2 regions of the Desulfosporosinus meridiei DSM 13257 genome follow, and region 1 is predicted to be linked to the other one. Evidence: riboswitches for the same ligand, from Rfam matches in the RefSeq annotation. Region 1 holds a riboswitch; the other holds the start of a gene.
What was found. A riboswitch is a leader RNA that binds a small molecule or an ion and turns the genes downstream of it on or off. The one in region 1 is predicted to bind S-adenosylmethionine.
Positions count from the first base shown of each region.

Region 2: it holds a riboswitch for S-adenosylmethionine, as region 1 does, so the genes downstream of both, DESMER_RS03635 (methionine ABC transporter ATP-binding protein) here and DESMER_RS02190 (homocysteine synthase) in region 1, are expected to answer to the same signal.

Region 1 is NC_018515.1:474,153-477,262, reverse strand. Features, by position in the region: gene DESMER_RS02200 (LysR family transcriptional regulator) at 1-331, opposite strand, end outside; gene crcB (fluoride efflux transporter CrcB) at 606-980, shown strand; SAM riboswitch class I at 1,163-1,269, shown strand; gene DESMER_RS02190 (homocysteine synthase) at 1,338-2,630, shown strand; gene metA (homoserine O-acetyltransferase MetA) at 2,804-3,110, shown strand, end outside.
Region 2 is NC_018515.1:782,312-785,421, reverse strand. Features, by position in the region: gene hisZ (ATP phosphoribosyltransferase regulatory subunit) at 1-487, opposite strand, end outside; gene DESMER_RS03640 (YerC/YecD family TrpR-related protein) at 510-815, opposite strand; SAM riboswitch class I at 995-1,093, shown strand; gene DESMER_RS03635 (methionine ABC transporter ATP-binding protein) at 1,191-2,216, shown strand; gene DESMER_RS03630 (methionine ABC transporter permease) at 2,206-2,892, shown strand; gene DESMER_RS03625 (MetQ/NlpA family ABC transporter substrate-binding protein) at 2,983-3,110, shown strand, end outside.

The DNA.
Region 1 (3,110 bases):
CCACTACAGAGGGTAGAATATATTCTCCAATGGTATAACTCGCTCCAACCCTTAAATCCCCTGTAACCACATTCGATAACTGCTTGATTTCCTGTTTGGCCTTATCCTGCAAAAGCAATATTTGCTTTGCATATCCATAGTAAATTTCACCGGACTGCGTAAGGGTTAAATGCTTCGATGTATTATCTATAAGCTTTGAGCCTAATTCCTCTTCTAAACTTTGAATCTGAGAATTCACATCCGGGTGAGTTAAATAAAGTTCTTCAGCTGCAAGAGAAGAATGTTTGTTCTCAACTATAGTAACGAAAATTCTCAATGGATCAATAATCACGATTACACCCTCTTATTTTTAAAACTGTTTAATTTATGCCAAAACTTTTATTTTGTAGTTTTTGTATAATAATACTTCTTTTCTCAAAATTTCACAACGTCAGCCAACTTACACAGACCATCTAACCTTGACGTTTGAAACTATTCAGGCTTTAACTCCTTGTGGTTAACACTCAACCAATATATTATTATATATAAGATTCTAGTTGATTCCCTTTACTGATCTAAATTTTTATTCGTTGATCCTAAATTTTCAGAATTAGAGGTTGAAAACAATGCAAACTGCCTTAGTCATTGCTGTGGGAGGGGCTCTCGGTGCCCTCTCCCGCTATAGTCTTGGAGTATGGATCTCCAACAAATGGAATAGCAGCTTTCCCCTGCACACCTTTCTTATAAATATCTCGGGAGCCTTTCTCCTGGGTTTCTTGCATATATTATTTGTTGAACGACTTAATGTAAGTCCTTTCTGGCGTTTGGGAATTGGTGTTGGTTTTTTGGGGGCCTTTACCACTTTCTCCACATTTGGTTTTGAAGTAATTTCCTTACTTGAAGGGGGAAGTTTAATCACAGCCGGATTGTATGTCATACTCAGCATTGTCGTTGGTTTTTCCGGAGTTGCTTTAGGAGTAAACCTAGCTCGTTTATTCTAAGCCCTTCTAGACTCGGAAGCGATCCTCTTGGCTGAATTTCCGTGTCTACAGTTCAGTCTGTGCCTAGCTTGCCTTTCTCAATAATTTTTTGTCACAAATTGGCAGACAGCCCTCTGTTGACACGAATTATTTTTTGTTTTATAGTAAGCTATATTCCAAGTAAGACAATTAAATATTGAATTCTCTTATCAAGAGTGGCGGAGGGACTGGCCCGATGATGCCCGGCAACCGATAGCGTAAGCTATAAGGTGCTAATTCCAGCAGAACCTTAGGTTCTGAGAGATGAGAGTAGCGTGTAAATAATATACGACCGCTTCTCTTGAAGTGGTCGTTTCTATTTATTAAGGAGGAGTTAGCATGACTGAAAAACGACAACTGGGTATCGAAACAATTTCCTTACATGGAGGGCAAAGCCCTGATTCCGCCACAAATTCGAGGGCTGTTCCAATCTACCAGACATCTTCCTTTGTCTTCAATGACACTGATCATGCAGCCAATTTATTTGCTCTCAAAGAATCCGGCAATATTTACACTCGAATTACGAATCCTACCCAAGATGTTTTCGAACAACGCCTAGCTCTTCTGGAAGGAGGTATCGGCGCTCTCGCTACTGCTTCCGGCCAAGCTGCAATTACCTATGCCCTTTTAAATATTGTTCAAGCCGGAGACGAGATAGTTGCTTCCAGCTCTCTTTACGGCGGTACTTTCACGTTGTTCAACTACACATTCGCCAAACTGGGCATCAAGGTTCATTTCGTAGATGTTGACAAACCGGAGGAATATCGCTCAAAAATCACGGCTAAAACCAAGGCTCTATATACTGAAACCATCGGGAATCCGCTTATTAACATTGCGGATCTAGAGATAATTTCCGATATCGCTCACGAGAACGGCATTCCCCTAATTGTTGACAACACCTTTGCCTCACCTTATTTATGTCGCCCCATCGAACACGGAGCAGACATTGTAGTTCATTCAGCAACAAAATTTATTGGCGGACACGGTACTTCAATCGGAGGAGCGATTATCGACTCCGGAAAATTCAACTGGAACAACGGAAAGTTCCCGGGGCTTAGCCAACCCGATCCCAGTTACCACGATATTGTCTTTACAGAAGCCTGTGGAAATGCCGCTTATATTACAAAGGCTAGAGTCTCCCTGCTTAGAGATACAGGAGCCTGCCTCTCTCCCTTTAACGCCTTCCTATTCCTGCAAGGATTAGAAACGCTTCCCTTGCGTATGGAACGTCATGTTGAAAACGCCCAAAAAGTAGCAGAATTCTTAGATCAGCATGAATTAGTAACTTGGGTGAACTATCCTGGTCTTAAAAAGAGCCCCTACCATACACTTGCTAAAAAATATCTACCCAGAGGGTCGGGATCAATCTTTACCTTCGGCCTCAAAGGCGGCCTTAACGAAGGAAAAAAATTCATTAACAACCTTCAACTCTTCTCTCACTTAGCTAATATCGGGGATGCTAAATCCTTAGTCATTCATCCGGCCAGCACCACTCATCAACAGCTTGATGAAGAATCCCAACGCAGCGCAGGGGTCTCACCGGATATGATCAGACTGTCCATTGGAATCGAGACAATTGCTGACCTGTTGGATGATTTAGATCAGGCCCTCCTGGCAAGTCAGCGTCCCTAACACTTTGCCCTTAGGAAAGTCCCAGCAACTTGGGGCACGCAACTTAGAAACGATCCTTTTATTTACTAGAAGGTTTTGATCTTTTTCTAATATAAATTGCGCCAACCGCTGATGGGATAGTTATTAAGCTTTGAACTTCCCCATCAACCCTCGCGCCTGAAAGGAGTTATCTTATGCCTATCAAAATACCTGAGAATCTGCCGGCACTTAATATTTTACACCAAGAAAACATCTTCGTCATGGGAGAAGAACGCGCCTTTCACCAAGATATCCGTCCTTTGAAAATTGTAATCCTCAACCTCATGCCTCTTAAACAGGCTACTGAAATACAGCTATTAAGATTACTGGGCAATTCGCCTTTACAAGTAGACATTGTACTTTTGCATATCGAAAGCCATGTCTCTAAAAATACCGCCCAAGAGCATCTAGATTCATTCTATAAAAGTTTTAGTGAGATCAAGGCCCAAAAGTTTGACGGCA
Region 2 (3,110 bases), 310 kb from region 1:
CCATATGTCCCAGGTTAAACTGGTAATTTTTCAAACCTAAGCCAGCCATCGCCTCAACTGCCAGAGCAATCACTTCTGCATCGGCAAGCTCTTGGTCAGACCCCACAAGTTCAACTCCTACTTGTCGAAATTCCCTGTGTCTGACGTTGGAGTTCCGATAAACATCTGCACCATAACATAAGCGTAATGGAAATTCGCCGCCACGCATGCGTGTGCTTACAAGTCGCGCAATAGGTATCGTTAGCTCTGGTCGAAGAGTCAGTATATGCCCTTCCCGGTCAAAGAATTTATATAATGAATCCTCTTGTTCAACATCTGGTTGAACACAAGCAGAATACTCTAGGGTAGGGGTTAATACCTTTTGATACGACCATTGCTTAAATAGCTCTAGAATTCTTTCCTCTAAACCCTCTTGGACTGAGATTTCTTCAGGAAGCAAATCCCGCATCCCTTTTGGAATACGTAAACCTAAATTTGTTCTAAGCATTATGACTCTCCTTCACCTGCACCTATTTTTCACTTTGTTCCTTTAAACGTCGTAATATAAGTTGATATCCGTCTGCTCCAAAATTCAAGCAACGTTTTACCCGGCTTATTGTCGCGGTACTTGCTCCCGTCACTTCCGTAATTGCAGTATAGGTCTCGTTCTTTTGCAACATCTTAGCAACTTCAAGGCGTTGGGCCAGGGCTTTAATCTCTGCAACTGTTGCAATATCTTCAAAGAACCGATAACACTCTTCTTTGTTTTTTAATAGCAGAACTGCTTCAACTAGAGCATCGTTTAAGGGATTCTGTAAACGCTCATCACTTGACACGGCATACCCCTCCTCAGTAAAACAGTAATCACTGTTCTCCTTTAATCTATTAAAGCGTTGCCATATTGTCAAGTTCTTTTCAATAATTTCCTCCAATATCCCTATTGCAAACCTCATCTTCTCTATGCTAATATATAGACATTCCATAGTACACTAATGTAATAAAACCTCATAAAAGACTCTTATTCAGAGTAGGTGGAGGGACTGGCCCGATGAAACCCGGCAACCGGCTTAGATGCACGGTGCTAACTCCTGCAGAGAAATCTGGGAGATAAGAGGAAAACCGAATGGTACTCCGCGGGTTTTCTTCGCGGAGTTTTGTTATGTATAAATACCAGGGAATAAGCGTCCAGAAAGATTGTAGGAGGTGCACATGTGATTCAGATTAAACAACTAGTTAAGAAATACTCGTCCCCTCAGGGACAAGTCATGGCTCTTGATAATGTATCTTTAAACATATTACCCGGAACAATTTATGGCATAATCGGATTGAGCGGCGCCGGAAAAAGCACCCTTGTCCGTTGCTTAAATCTACTTGAGAAACCTTCAAGCGGCAAAATCATTGTTGCCGGGCAAGAATTGACCGCTCTTTCAAGTAAAGAACTTAGGAAAGCGCGCCAGAATATCGGTATGATTTTTCAACACTTCTATCTTCTTCAATCTCGAACAGTATCTGAAAATATTGCCTTCCCTTTAGAAATTGCCGGAGTACCTAAAACTGAGATCTCAATACGGGTTAAAGAGCTTCTTCATCTGGTAGGTCTGGAAGATAAAGCAACGGCTTACCCCGGGCAGTTAAGCGGTGGTCAAAAACAACGAGTCGGTATTGCTCGTGCTCTCGCCACAAAGCCACAAGTTCTTTTGTGCGACGAGGCAACTTCTGCCTTAGACCCACAAACCACCCTTTCCATCTTGAACCTACTTCGTGATATTAATCAAAAACTTGGTTTAACGATCGTTATGATTACTCACGAAATGAAAGTTGTCAAAGAAATCTGTACCCATGTAGCAGTTATTCACGCAGCCCACATCGTGGAAAATGGCCCTGTCGAGTCTGTGTTTATAAAACCTCAGTCGGACATCGCTCGTCAATTTGTCTCGACAGTTTTTCCAAATGAACTTCCCGCGGACCTATTGAAGGAACTGGCAACTCACCCAGACTCAGAAATTGTTCGCATTCAATTCCTTGGCACACGTGCTTCTGATCCAATTATCACTGATTTGCTTAGAACCTGTGAAGTTCGAGCTAACATCCTCTATGGAAGCATCGATCATTTAAGATCCACACTTTTTGGCACATTAACCCTTGAGCTTCAAGGAAGTCCTGAACAACTCAAGGAAGCTCATCACTATTTGACATCCAGAGATTTAAAAGTGGAGGTGATTAAACGTGAGCTTTAATGTGGGAAGTCTTTTCCCTGGTTCAGTAGGGGATCTTCTATTACAGCTGATTATACCTGCTACAGGGGAAACCCTTTATATGGTTTTCGCCTCGACTGTACTCGCTTACCTGATTGGACTACCTTTAGGGATTATTTTGGTCGTCTCATCGCCAGGCCATATTTTACCCAACCCATGGGTAGAGCGAACTTTAGGAACCGTCATCAACATACTCCGTTCTGCTCCATTCATTATTCTATTGGTAGCTTTAATCCCCTTTACCCGCTCAATAATCGGAACTTCTGTTGGCACAACAGCAGCTATCGTTCCGCTTGTGATCTCCACCGCTCCATTTGTCGCCCGTGTAGTGGAAACCTCTCTTAAAGAAGTTCCCTACGGTGTGATCGAGGCAGCACTGTCAATGGGGGCCTCTCCTAAACAAATTATTCAAAAGGTTCTTCTTCCTGAAGCGAAAGCTTCACTGATTCTAGGCGTCGCCATCACGACGATTAGTGTCATCGGTTACACCGCTATGGCCGGTACCGTTGGCGGAGGCGGATTAGGGGACTTAGCCATTCAATATGGCTATAACCGTTTTCGAACCGATGTCATGATTGTCACTGTCATCATTCTCGTCGTGATTGTTCAGATTATACAATCCCTAGGAACAACCCTGGCACGCAAGCTTACTAATTAGGTTCGTGACTACCCAAGTTATCCGGATTCAAGCAACAAGATCTGTCATTCCCAGCTATGGCAAAAACTAAACAAATTGGAGGAGAAAAAAATGTCAAGAATTAAGAACCACCGCTATTTGACCCTTTTAGCCACTGTTTTAGTCACCTTTTCTCTCATACTCTCAGGCTGCGGCAGTAAAACCGAAGCTCCCAAAACCGGATCTGATACACCTTCTGC